DNA from 3 places in the Cytobacillus oceanisediminis genome. Region 1 is predicted to be linked to each of the others. Evidence: riboswitches for the same ligand, from Rfam matches in the RefSeq annotation. Region 1 holds a riboswitch; each other region holds the start of a gene.
The links. A riboswitch is a leader RNA that binds a small molecule or an ion and turns the genes downstream of it on or off. The one in region 1 is predicted to bind thiamine pyrophosphate.

Region 1 (4,652 bases):
CCAGCTTCCAAAACAGCTGTCCTTTGCTGGCCCCTGCCATCAGCATATAATGCCTAAGTTCTCCGGGGGTTTGGCGAAAGCCGTCCAATGCAGCAACAGTAATGGGGAAGAAGCAAACCAGCGTGATGACAATCAGCTTTGGAAGTATCCCGAAACCAAACCAAATAACCATCAAAGGAGCCAGAACAATTATAGGCACATTCTGTGAAAGTATGAGGAGAGGGTAAACCGACTCCCTTATAAAAGGCAATAAGTGCAGGATAACAGCTGTGAGTAATCCTATGACGGTGCCAATGAAAAATCCCAATAGGGAAAGAATGACTGTCGATTGAAGATGAAGGCGGAAGCCCTCCCAGCCCGAAATCGCTTCATGAACGATATCTGTCGGCGGAGGCAGGAGCCATGCAGGAACTTCTGCCAGGTTCACTGCCAATTCCCAAAGAATGAATAAAAGGAGGAGAACCGCAGCCGGCCTCCATCCTTTTCTGAACACATTTATCATGGACGGTATTTCTCCGTTAAATCACTCATTTCAATTCCGTCCGGCTGATATAGAATCTTAACCTGTGAGATAACATTGCTGCTTCCTTTTTCAATCATTTTTCTGTTCATATCAGCTATGATTTTCAATAAATGTTCTAAATCGCCTTCCATCGTTGTTTCGAGGGGATGCACTTCGTACTTAACACCGGATTGCTGAATGACACTAATTGCTTCATCGACATAAGGTATAACATTTTCCCCATCTTTTGTTTTCGGTATGATCTGAATACTTACAAGTGTGTTTGCCATATTATGAACTCTCCTTATTCCGGCAGGAAGTCATTTGTAAATGCTTTGCCGGCATTTAATTCTTTATCTAAAAGACCATTTTCATGCATCCAGTCTGCATAGTTTTCCCAGACCGCAAGCTTTTGTTCACCCCATCTTGAAGCATCATCCTGATAGCGGGGGGATAGCCATTCCTGGCTCTTTTTGACCAATTCGCTGTCCAGGTCCGGAGCATTCTTTAACAAAATATCTGCTGCTTCGCCAGGCTGCTCGATTGCAAATTCATAACCTCTGGCTGCTGCTTTTACAAATGCTTTGACAGTATCCGGATCATCTGCAATCATTTTTTCGCTGGTTGCGAGAACGGGCGTGTAGTAATCCAGTTTTTCTGAGTAATCGGTAAGGTAGACCATACTAATCTTTTCCCCCCGAAGTTCTGCTTCTACACCTGTCCATCCGTAATAAATCCATGCGAAGTCAATATCTCTTTTAACAGCTGTAAAAAAGTCCGCATCCCCCATGTTAACAATTGAGACCTTATCTACATTGGCGTCTTCCTCCTTCATTAGGGAGTCTATTACCGATTTTTCTACAGGAGCTCCCCAGCCGCCATAAGTTTTACCTTCGAAATCTTTCGGCGATTTAATGTTTTTTTCAGCAGGGGATGCAAAACCGGACGTATTATGCTGTATAACAGCTGCTATCGATACAAGGGGAACACCCTGTACACGTGCTTCCGTGATGCTTTCCTGATAGCTGACACCGAAATCAGCCTTGCCTGATGCAGTCAATTGATCTGCGCCTGCTTCACCTGGCATCATAATTTCGACATCGAGTCCTTCTTCTTTAAAATATCCTTTGTCCTTTGCGGCATATAAGCCGGTATGATTGGTATTGGGAGTCCAATCTAGTACAACAGTAACTTTTTTCAAATCTTGTTTGCTGTCTGCATCTACGCTTCCAGTCTGATTATCCGCTCCATTACCGGCACAGCCTGAAAGAAGCAGCAGTGTACAGATAGCTGCAATCCACTTTTTCATAAATAATCCTCCTAAAAACCTTTATGTAATAAGGAAAGTTAATGATAGTCTGCCCTGAAAAATAAAAACGCCCCGGTATAAACCAGGGCGCATATAAAAACATTTAGTATGTTTAAGAATATGTTCCCTACGCTGGTATGAGCCAGATCAGGTTCAAAGGGTCAGCATCTTTAATGATGAAGTCTCAACCGGCATACCGGTTCCCCTACATTTCTTGCTATTTAATTTTGACAGGCATAAATACTTTCCATCATTATTATAGCAAATAATATCAAAATGGACAGAAAATAATTATTTCATCTCAATGGTCCTGCTCTCTTTCCAGATTTTGAATTTTTCAAGTTCACCTGTAATTTGGCTAACGGCAAAACCAAGGACTGCTGCATCATCTAAGACTCCCATTCCTATTAAAAAGTCAGGAACAAGGTCTATAGGGGAAACAAAGTATAGTATGGAAGCAATAATAAAGATAATCGACTTTTTTGAAATATGCCGGTAATCACCTTTAGACCATGCCTTAACTAAATCGATCAGAAGCTGAAACTTTTCCCATATATCACTTAATGAAGATTTGTTTTTATCTGCTTTAAGTGTAGCCTTTTTTAGCAGTCCTTTTGTTTTTTCAGGATCGTCCGCATAACGTTTGGCCCTGGAAGAAAATTTTTTATAGCCGTCCTTATAATCTTTCGTTTCTATTTCAGGCATAGCTATCACTCCTATATTTGATAATTCGCATAAACAGTTATAATCTAGTATTTACCGCATACATGACATGACATAAACATTTCACTGGGAGAAATAAATGGAAATCAAATCTAACCTGTGACAAAACTTTATTGGGAGCTGATATCTATGCTTGAGAAATGGCTGAAAGAATCAAATTATACAGTAATATTGACAGGAGCAGGAATGTCGACGGAAAGCGGACTGCCTGATTTCAGATCTGCCAATAATGGATTATGGAATGGGAAAGATCCTGGAAAAATAGCCAGTACAGACGCATTAAATGAAAATGTGAACGAGTTTATAGAGTTTTATCGGCACAGGGTAATCGGGCTTAAGGAGTGCAATCCCCATCAAGGGCACTATATTCTTGCAGATTGGGAAAAGAGAGATATTATTAAGAGCATTATCACCCAGAATGTGGATGGATTTCATGGACTGGCGGGAAGTAAAAAAATATCGAAGCTCCATGGGAATTTGCAGACACTCCATTGCCAGAAATGTAAAAAAGAGTTCCCGAGCGAGGAGTATTTGCATGGACAATTCCAATGTAATTGCGGGGGTGTGCTCCGTCCTTCAGTAGTTCTGTTTGGGGAAATGCTTCCTGAGGAGGCTTTAGATTTCGCAGCAGATGAAACAGAAAAGGCAGAACTTTTTATTGTTCTGGGATCATCCTTGACTGTAACACCTGCAAATCAGTTTCCGCTGATAGCCAAACAAAACGGAGCAAAACTGGTGATTATTAATATGGAACCTGCGGATTTCGACATTTATGCTGATGAAGTGATCCATGAACGCAAAATTGGTGAAGTGCTAGATGAACTTGATAGAGCCTTAAATAGTCAAAAAACGTGAATTCATGAAAATAGCTCTCATGCTATGATTTTTTTAATCAATCCACTATAATGGACAATGAACATGATTACTACTGCCTCAAGCGATATGATATATAAGGAGTGTTCAGCATGTTATCAAACATCGGTATTCCAGGTTTAATTCTCATCCTGGTTCTGGCTCTGATTATTTTTGGCCCTAAGAAACTTCCTGAAATAGGGAGAGCGTTCGGGGAGACATTAAAAGAATTTAAGAAATCTACCCGTGAACTCACAAAAGATGATGACGATGATAAAAGGAAATAACCTATTCAATAGGTTTAGAACCGGCTTTGCAGACAAATTAGTCTCGAAGCCGGTTTTTTTATTTTCTGGCATCCGAAGCGATTGAATGGGTATAGAAAAGAGGGAAAAGAAAAAATGGTTGACTAACATGTATATACAAGATAGAATGAAAGCGTAAACAGTTCATGTATATACAAGTTGGATTGTGTGAATTGGATAGATTTGTAAAGGTCGAGAACAATAAATAAGAACCTTATAACTGTTTTTTTCTTTAATATGAAAACGGTAACAGGAGGAGAGCGAAGAATGGCTACAAATAAAGAGTCAGCAGAGAAAATTGTAGAAGCTATCGGGGGCAAGGATAATATCGCAGCGGCTACTCATTGTGTTACACGGCTGCGTTTTGCGTTAAAAGATGAAGGGAAAGTCAATAAAGAAAAACTCGAAAATATAGATATCGTGAAAGGTTCTTTTTCCACAAATGGACAATTCCAGGTAGTTATTGGACAAGGCCTCGTTGATAAAGTGTATAAAGAAATGACAGAAGCAACAGGAGTTGGCGAATCGTCAAAAGAAGAAACAAAAAATGCTGCTGCTGAAAACTTAAATCCATTGCAGCGCGGCATTAAAACACTTGCAGATATTTTTATTCCAATCCTCCCAGCTATCGTAACAGCTGGTTTGCTGATGGGGATCAATAACATTATGACCGCACCAGATATTTTCTTTGATGATAAATCGTTTGTTGAAGTTTATACCAACTGGGCTGATCTGGCTGGCATCATTAACCTGATTGCCAATACTGCTTTCGTATTCCTTCCCGGTTTGATTGGATGGAGTGCTGTAAACCGGTTTGGCGGAAGTCCTCTTCTTGGTATTGTGCTAGGTTTGATGCTAGTGCACCCGGATCTATTAAATGCATGGGGCTATGGTTCAGCAGAAGAAGTTCCGAAGTGGAATTTATTCGGTCTTGAAATTGAAAAGGTAGGTTACCAGGGGC
Region 2 (4,652 bases), 1.0 Mb from region 1:
AGCTTTTAAGATAGTCTTTACTTTTATTTATAGCAATTGTAAAAATCCACGTTTTAAAGGAAGATCTTTGCTGGAAACTTTCCAGCTTTTCATACACAGTAATAAAGGTATCCTGTGTTAGATCACTGGCAGCATTCCAGTCTTTCACATAGCTGTATATTAATCTCTTCAAAACGGTTCCATACTCATCCATGATCATTTCAAGAACGAGAGCTCGGTCCACTTGATCAGCAATCGACCGTTTTACATACTCATCAGTGCTCACATGACTGCCTCCTTGCTTAAATGCCAGCTGCCGATTCCGGCTGCCTTTTGTTTTGACTGACAGTTAGACGACAGATGCAAGCAAATCGCTTCAACTTTTTGGCATTTATTAAGATTATACAAAAAAAGCGCAAACCATTTAGTCTGCTCATGATTATTTATTCACTTTAATCCTGATTAAATAAATCCACATCAATGCATAGGTTAAGAACAGAAGGAGCAAAAATAATATGGAAGGCATTCATCATCACATCACTTGTTCATATTGAGTAATTCTAGCCTATACATTTAGATTGGGAATAATAATCCCTATATTGAAAAAATGATTCTGCCCAAGTGCTTTGTTTTTGATGGGAGGATTGTTTATTTATATAATGGCTATATTGTGCAAAAAAGAAGGGAGATTATTATGTCACAATCAAATATTGCTCCACAGATCAAATTAATCGCTCTTGATATGGATGGAACCTTGTTGAATTCCAGGGGGGAAATTCCTGATGAAAACCGTAAGGCCATACGAGAGGCAAAGGAAAAAGGGATTGAAGTTATTTTGAGTACTGGAAGATCCAGGCTTACTGCAGGAGACCATGCCGATTCTTTGGAATTGAACTCCTACTTGATCACAGTCAACGGCAGTGAAATATTTGGCCCTGATGGTGAATCTATCTCAAGGACTCCAGTTGATTCAAAAATAATGGAGTGGATGTGGAACCTATCCCAGTCACATAAGACCAACTTCTGGGCAACAAGCTGCGAACGGGTTTGGACGAATGAAATGCCTGAAAATATTCATGACCATGAATGGCTTAAATTTGGATTTGATATATCAGATGATGAAATCAGGGAACTCATTCATAAAGAGCTTCAAACAAAAGGGGGTCTGGAAATTACAAATTCCAGCTTAACTAATATTGAGGTAAATGCTCTGGGCATCAATAAAGCCAGAGGTATCCAGAAGGTTACAGAGCTTCTTGGCATTTCGATGGATAATGTAATGGCAATGGGTGACAGCTTGAATGATATTGCCATGATCGAGGAATCAGGCTGGGGAGTAGCAATGGGAAATGCGCAGGATATTGTGAAAGAAACAGCCAATGCTGTTACGGGAACGAATGATGAAGCTGGTGTTGCAAAGGCAATCCGAAAGTGGGCTCTTTAAAGAATAAAAACCGGCAATCATGCCGGTTTTTGGTTTATTCCGATGATTTTTTGTTATTTAGAATGGTTTCTTCCAGTGCTACTTCCACATTTCCTTTAATCGCCCTGGAAATCATACAGGATGCTTCAGCTTTTTGCGCCAGCTTTCGCGCAAGTGATTGATCCTTTTCTGTCGCGTCAGCCTTTAACAAGATAACAGGGCGATGAATAATTTTCTTATAGGTAATCACTCCTTTGGTTACATCCACAATACCGATTGATTCCATCGAAAGGTCTTCTTTCTCAAGTTTGCTCCGTTCCATCATGGCGGCCAGGGTAATAATATAACAAGTTGCCGCCGCCCCCAGCAGCATTTCATCCGGATTTGTTCCGATTCCGGGTCCTTCCATTTCTGGCGGAATGGAAACCTTTGTTTTCAGCCCGCCTGTTTCAATTTCTCCAACATCATTCCGAAGTCCTGGCCAATGTGCTTTTAAATGGAATTGGTGTTCAGCCATTCTTTGATTCCTCCAAGTTATGTATTTCTATTACACCTTAAAGAGGAACAGGCAGAATTGCAAGACTTTACAGATTTAACGTTTCAAGCTAAGATGAAAACAGCCAACTTAATAGTTTTACTGCTAGGGGTGCCCGATGCGCGGGCTGAGAAAGAAACCGGACTGTTTTTTACCCTTCGGACCTGATCTGGATCATACCAGCGTAGGAAAGTAGTAATTGCGGGGAACGATGTTCTTTCTCTTAGATTATTCAGCCAGGTCCAATTGCGGATCTGGTTTTTATTTTGTTCTCAAAAACAAATGAATTGGCTATCAATAAGGAGGATTTTCTATGAATCTTAACGAGCAGATTGTCATTATTACAGGCAGCAGCAGAGGGCTGGGCAAAGAAACAGCAAAAGCATTCGCGAGAGAAGGGGCGAGAGTTGTCATTAACTATTTCCATAGCGAGGAAAAAGCCCATGCTCTGCAGAAGGAAATTGGCGAAACAGCAATTGCCATTCGTGCTGATATTCGGGACAGGGTTCAAGTGAAATCCATGTTTCAAAAGACGAAGGAACACTTTGGAGCCCCCATTACAACCATAGTCAATAATGCACTCGTGAACTTTCAATTTGACCCTATTTCAAAAAAAGATGCAGAAACAATTAAATGGGACGATTACAAAAACCAGCTGGAAGGTGCAATCCTGGGAGCATTGAACACAGTTCAGGCAGGTCTTGAAGATATGAAAAAACAGGAGTTTGGCAGGATAATCTCGGTCGGCACCAACCTATTCCAGCATCCAGTTGTACCCTATCATGACTATACGACCAGCAAAGCTGCTTTATTAGGCTTCACCAGAAATATGGCGAATGAGCTGGGCCAATATGGAATTACTGCAAATATGGTATCGGGCGGTTTGTTAAAAACGACGGACGCCAGTGCTTCGACATCTAAGGAAGTCTTTGAAATTATCGAAAACTCGACTCCATTAAGAAAAGTCACAGATCCCGCAGAAGTGGCTGATGCGATAGTCTTCTTCGCTTCTCCATGGACAAGGGCAGTTACAGGACAAAATCTGGTTGTGGATGGCGGACTGGTTATGAATTAAAGGAGGAATTTAGATGAACATTCAGGAGATTAGCAGTCTATTGGAAAAACTAAGAGATTCAAATCCTCTGGTACATAATATCACCAATGTGGTGGTAACCAACTTTACGGCAAATGGCCTGCTGGCAATCGGGGCATCACCTGTGATGGCATATGCACATGAAGAGGCAGCTGACATGGCTAAAATAGCTGGTGCATTGGTTCTCAATATGGGAACACTGACTGAAAAAGAAGTAAAAAGTATGCTCATAGCGGGCAAATCAGCAAATCAGCATGGGGTGCCAGTCATTTTTGACCCGGTTGGTGTCGGCGCCACGGCCTATCGCACAGAAACAGCTCAAAGAATAGTAGAAGAATTAAATATTACCATCATAAGAGGCAATGCTGCAGAAATTGCCAACGCTGCAGGACAGAAATGGAGTATAAAGGGCGTAGATGCAGTTGAAGCAGCAGGAAATACTTCAGAGCTTGCTATGTCGGCAGCAAAAGAACTTGGTGCAGTCACTGTTATTACAGGAAAACAGGATATCGTTTCAGATGGAAGATCCACTTTTGCCATTAACAATGGCCATCCTCTTCTAACGAAAGTAACGGGTGCCGGATGTCTTCTTACTTCTGTAATAGGAGCTTTCGCTGCTGTTGAAAAGGATCCTGTAAAAGCGGCAGTAACTTCATTGGTTGTTTATGGCACTGCTGCAGAAATCGCTGCAGAAAAATCGGATGGCAAAGGCCCAGGCACTTTCCAAATCGAGTTTTTGAATAGCTTATATAACATTTCTGCTGCAGATGTTGAATCATATGGCTCTTTTGAAAAAACGATCGGATAGGAGGCAATATAAATGAAAGTGAACAAAGCTTTAACCATAGCGGGTTCGGATAGCGGCGGCGGCGCGGGCATTCAGGCAGACTTAAAAACATTTCAGGAACTCGGTGTTTTCGGCATGTCTGCTTTGACTGCGGTGACCGCTCAAAACACCAAGGGCGTTCAGGGAGTCTATCCAATGACAGCAGGGGCAGTTTCTGCTCAAATTCAGTCGATAGGAGAAGACCTCAGACCTGACGCTGTGAAGACAGGAATGCTTTTTAGCGCAGATATAATCGGGAGTGTTTCCAATGAAATTGTGAGATACGGATGGAAAAATGTCGTCATTGATCCAGTGATGATTGCAAAGGGAGGAGCAAGTCTTCTTCAGAATGAAGCGATATTAGCGATGAAAAAGCATCTTATACCGCTCTCTATGGTGATTACCCCGAATATTCCAGAGGCAGAGGTATTAACGGACATAAGTATTCGTTCACTGGAGGATAAAAGAGAAGCAGCAAAAAGACTGCATTACCTTGGAGCGAAAAATGTCATCATAAAAGGCGGCCATGATGAAGCAAAAGACATAGCAGCAGACCTTCTATTTGACGGAGAAAGTTTTTCGGAATTTAAGAGCAACAGAATACAAACAGCCAACACACATGGAACAGGCTGCACTTTTTCGGCTGCAATCACCGCTGGCCTCGCTGACGGTCTTACCGTGCCAGAAGCTGTTGATCGGGCAAAAAAATTCATCCAGGCAGCAATTGAATATGAATTGGGAATTGGCAGCGGTCATGGACCTACCAATCACTGGGCGTTCAATAGAAGAAAGAAGG
Region 3 (4,652 bases), 1.1 Mb from region 1:
CAATCACTCTAGATAGATGCGAAGATTCCCGATGCTTTGGCAACCAGCTGATCCTGGTCGTTATAAATCAGGCAGTCTGTATGGTTGAGGGTGCGCCCTCTTTTCACAAGGTAAGCATTAGCGATAAGAAATTCACCTGTCGCCCCCTTTAGGAAAGTGACCTTTAAATCAGCCGTCACCACGGATTGCATCTGGTTTTCATCCGGCTCGAATATATTCCCCATCGCTACATCCGCAAGAGTGGAAATAATGCCTCCATGAACCAGCCCCGCGCTGTTAATAAAGAGCGGCTGGATTGGCAAAGTGACTTTCATATTGCTTTCACTGACTCTTTCGTAATGGAATTTCAGAAATTCATCAAAAGGCTGTTTAATTAGCATTTTGTACACTCCAATTTCATTAAGGTTAAAATGTTTATTCCCGATTTTTTGTGAAATCCCTGCCTATCGCGGCTAATTTGTATAGGAAAGGCTGCATTATTGCGAATTTATGATTTTATTACATGGTTTCATAAAATCTAAAAAAGTGTTATTATTTTCAATAAATTCAAAAAAAGGCAGGGCTGAATATGGCAAAAGTAGAGAATATTAGTTTCGCAGAAAACTTTCCTATTTCATTTAAGGAACTGGAAGAAGAAGCAGAGAAAGTGATGGGAGCTGGCGGATTTGGCTATGTCCAATCAGGAGCCGGAGGAGAAGAAACGCTGAAAAAGAATATTGAATCCTTTGCAAAATACTCAATTGTACCGAGAATGCTGAGAGGTGTTTCAGTGCCGGATATAAGTGTGAATTTATTTGGAAAAACGTATCCTTATCCAGTTTTCCTGGCACCTATTGGAATGCAGCGCCTTGAACACAGTGAGGGAGAGCTTGCATCTGCACGGGCAGCAGCTTCGTTTGGAATACCTTTTATCCAGAGCACGGTATCCAGTTATTCCATTGAAGAAATCTCTAATGCAACAGGCGCGAGCCCAAAATGGTTCCAATTATATTGGTCCAATTATGAAGATGCTGCGTTCAGTATGGTGCGCCGAGCGCAGGAATCAGGATATGAAGCCATTGTGTTAACAGTTGATACAGTGATGATGGGATGGAGGGAAGCGGATCTAAGAAACAATTTTTCCCCGTTAAAGCTTGGCTATGGAAAAGCAAATTATGAGAGCGATTCTGTCTTTATGGCCTCTCTCCATGACGATGATGTAGTTCAGGGAATCCTTGATAATATCCATCATCCAACATTGAGCTGGGAGCATATTGCAAGGTTAAAAGAGAAAACAAGTCTGCCGATACTATTAAAGGGTATTCTCCATCCGGAAGATGCCAGGCAGGCCGTTGAAAAAGGGATAGACGGAATCATAGTATCTAATCATGGCGGCAGGCAGCTTGATGGGGTAATTGCGGCGATTGATGCGCTGGGACCGATCGTGAAGGAAGTCAAAGGACGAATTCCAGTATTGTTTGACAGTGGCATTCGCCGCGGTTCAGATGTTGTCAAAGCTCTGGCATTAGGAGCCGACGCAGTTTGCCTAGGACGGCCGTATGTGTACGGTTTGGCCATTGGCGGGCAGGCTGGGGTTGAAAAAGTGCTTGCCAACTTTATTGAAGAAACGAAAGTGTCGCTGTCTCTGGCAGGGGTGGGGAGCCTAAAAGAGCTGGCAGGTCTGCAGCTAATTCGATAGTTTTTCATCTTTTTAAAAAAAGCCTGGTCAGTTGACAGTTCAGACTGTGTTTACTAATATACCTATAGGGGTACATGATTAATATGCCGACATTAAAGGAGATGCAGTCATGTTCGATTACACAGTTGAAACCGAAAAATCGATTGAAGAAGCAATATCCTCACTTGAGGGAAGTCTGAAGGAAGAAAAGTTCGGAGTTTTATGGCAGTTTAACGTTCAGGAGAAGCTGCAGGAAAAAGGATTGGAATATAACGAGGCCTTCCATGTTTTAGAGGTATGTAATCCAAATGAAGCACATCGCGTTTTAACACAGAATAAAATGGCCGGCTACTTCCTGCCTTGTAAAATTGTTGTGTATGAAGATGAAGGCAAAACAAAAATTGGCATGCCCAAGCCGACAAGCATGATTGAACTAATCAAAAACGAATCTGTTCAAAGCTTCGCAGCAGAAATTGAAGAGCGCTTAATCGATTGCATCAAGAAAAGTATTTAAGCAAAAAGATTGATGACAGTGCCGGAATAGTTTGTTATGCTTGAGATAGCTTATCAAACTAAATATCTATTCAACTACTAGGGGTGCCCCGAATGTGCGGGCTGAGAGGAAAGCGCGTTATAGCTTTCTGACTCTTATGGACCTGATCTGGTTAATGCCAGCGGAGGGAAGTAGGATTTGACTATATGTCGATTCATATACTAAACCAAGCCAGGTCCTTATGGGAATCTGGCTTTTTTGTATACATACTTCTCATCCTGATAAGCAATCAGGCGCCCCTTTAGAAAGGAGGTTTAGATGAACAGAACCCGATTGTTAACTACGATGGCTTTATTTGTGGCAATTGGGACACTGGGATCCCATTTGATCTGGTTTCCGGCAGGTGTAGCCAAGGCCTATCCGGTCCAGCATGCGGTAAATGTATTGGCAGCGGTGACGCTTGGACCCCTGCCTGCAGCAGCCGTGGCTTTTATGATTGGCCTGCTTCGTAATTTGCTTGGATTCGGGACGCTGCTTGCGTTTCCAGGCGGCATGATGGGTGCGTTTTTGGCAGGTGTGCTTTATTTGAAGTTCGGCCGGAAAATATGGGCTGCTGTTGGTGAGGTGGTAGGTACCGGCATAATCGGTGCATTGTTTGCAGTCCCATACGCAAAGGTTCTCATGGGGAGCGCAGCTGGCGCATTCTTCTTTGTACCGCCATTCCTGGTCAGCAGCATTGCCGGTGCGGCCATAGGCTGGATGGTTTTGGCGAAGGTTAAAGAGAAGAATTTGGTTCAGAATATGTGATGATTTTGGGCTGGCGAAGCTAGTTGAGTAAGCAGATAAGCGGAGTGCAGCATAGCAATCTGACTTTATGAGCGATTTTCAAGAGTTATGGGCGAAATCCAAAAATTTATGAGCGATTTTCAAGAGTTATGGGCGAAATCCAAAAATTTATGAGCGATTTTCAAGAGTTATGGACGAAATCCAAAATTTATGAGTGAAAAACGACAAGTTAGACAATCGGTAAAAAAATTAAAAAATGTTAGAAAACTGCTAGGGGCGCTACGGCTGAGATAAGGAGCTTTTCCTTTGTCCCTTGGAACCTGATCTGGATAATGCCAGCGCAGGGAAGCGGTGAGGACCTCGTTATATATCCTCATGCTTTTTCCCCGGCAGCTTCTGAATTTAATAAGGAGGCTATTTTTTATGACTTTTTCAGAGATTCTGCGCAAGGAAAATGAAGATTTGTTTCAGCTGATATTTGAACATCCATTTGTTCAGGGTATCGGGAGAGGGGATGTGCCGAAAGAGGCGCTGGCCCATTACATTAAAGCGGACTTTGAGTATTTGAATGCGTTCATGCATATTTATGGGATTGCCATTTCAAAGTCAGCAGAGCGTAAGGATATTGCTTATTTTAATCAGCAAATAGAATTTGTATTGAACAGCGAAGTACATCCCCACCATAATTTTTGCCAGCAGATTGGCGTGGATTACGAAGCATTGCAGGGTTATCCGCTCCCGCCAACAGCTGATCATTATGTTAAGCATATGATGTATCATGCCCACACAGGCGGCATGGGTGAAATCCTTTCTGCATTATTGCCTTGTCCATGGACTTATTGGGAGATTGGGCTTGAGCTCATGAAGCAATATGAGCCTGATGAGAACCATCCGTTTTATCCATGGATCTCTTTTTATGCAAATTTAAGGGTCGAGGCTGTGACCATGAATATGAGAAACCGTTTGGATGAGCTTGCTGATGCGGCATCACCGGAAGAAAGGCAGCGAATGAAGGACGCTTTCCGAAAAAGCTGCCAGCTGGAGCTTGGCTTCTGGGAGATGGCTTATACCTGCGAAGAGTGGCCGGCGGGCAATCCGGCAGCAGTAAGATAAGAAAAGCGCAAGCGCCTCGCTCAAAAAGGAACGCAGACTAAGAACGCCACGTCCTGTGGCAACGTCTGCATGACCCACATCCTCCCAAAAGCTGTCGCTTTTGGTCGTGCGATGTTTTTATACTTTCTTATTTAATAAGAAAAACGCCTGCATCTGCTTTATGGCAGCGCAGGCGTTTTTTCAAAATCCCATCTGTAATGAGCGGTAATAGGAGTCTTAAAAGAAGATAGTTTTACTTCTGCTGCAAATGGTGTGGAGTTATGTATGACGTATGGAATGCCATCTTTCGTCCGTTTGTCAGATATAATTGCAACATGGTCGAATTTAGGAGAAAGGAAAACCAAGATGTCACCCGGCTGCCATTGCTGAAGGTTCTTAACATCTCCTGGAATCAGCTCTGTTGTTAATGACTTTGCAAAGCGGCTAAAAAAGACATTCTGGTTTGGCACCCTCCTGAAATCAATGTTCGGATCCGGCTTGCCCTTTACTCTTGAATACAAGTCGGTATTCTCGGCGATATCCTGATCAATAAGATCCTTTATGGTTACCTCAGCCCCCTGGAATCCCCTCCAAATCACATCTGTACAGACACCTTCGCCATCA

Region 2: another riboswitch for thiamine pyrophosphate. It lies ahead of IRB79_RS14100 (3-oxoacyl-ACP reductase); the one in region 1 lies ahead of IRB79_RS09200 (ABC transporter substrate-binding protein).
Region 3: another riboswitch for thiamine pyrophosphate. It lies ahead of thiW (energy coupling factor transporter S component ThiW); the one in region 1 lies ahead of IRB79_RS09200 (ABC transporter substrate-binding protein).

What each region holds. Positions count from the first base shown of each region.
Region 1 covers NZ_CP065511.1:1,779,616-1,784,267, forward strand. The annotation lists gene IRB79_RS09190 (ABC transporter permease) at 1-502, opposite strand, end outside; gene IRB79_RS09195 (thiamine-binding protein) at 499-792, opposite strand; gene IRB79_RS09200 (ABC transporter substrate-binding protein) at 807-1,811, opposite strand; TPP riboswitch at 1,919-2,028, opposite strand; gene IRB79_RS09205 (YkvA family protein) at 2,103-2,516, opposite strand; gene IRB79_RS09210 (NAD-dependent deacylase) at 2,664-3,389, shown strand; gene tatA (twin-arginine translocase TatA/TatE family subunit) at 3,500-3,673, shown strand; gene treP (PTS system trehalose-specific EIIBC component) at 3,959-4,652, shown strand, end outside.
Region 2 covers NZ_CP065511.1:2,778,458-2,783,109, reverse strand. The annotation lists gene IRB79_RS14115 (sigma-70 family RNA polymerase sigma factor) at 1-265, opposite strand, end outside; gene IRB79_RS14110 (Cof-type HAD-IIB family hydrolase) at 674-1,423, shown strand; gene IRB79_RS14105 (OsmC family protein) at 1,458-1,919, opposite strand; TPP riboswitch at 2,035-2,145, shown strand; gene IRB79_RS14100 (3-oxoacyl-ACP reductase) at 2,251-3,012, shown strand; gene thiM (hydroxyethylthiazole kinase) at 3,026-3,838, shown strand; gene thiD (bifunctional hydroxymethylpyrimidine kinase/phosphomethylpyrimidine kinase) at 3,851-4,652, shown strand, end outside.
Region 3 covers NZ_CP065511.1:674,899-679,550, forward strand. The annotation lists gene IRB79_RS03435 (PaaI family thioesterase) at 9-380, opposite strand; gene IRB79_RS03440 (alpha-hydroxy-acid oxidizing protein) at 569-1,678, shown strand; gene IRB79_RS03445 (DUF302 domain-containing protein) at 1,788-2,171, shown strand; TPP riboswitch at 2,241-2,357, shown strand; gene thiW (energy coupling factor transporter S component ThiW) at 2,469-2,957, shown strand; TPP riboswitch at 3,199-3,300, shown strand; gene tenA (thiaminase II) at 3,360-4,049, shown strand; gene IRB79_RS03460 (DUF1287 domain-containing protein) at 4,208-4,652, opposite strand, start outside.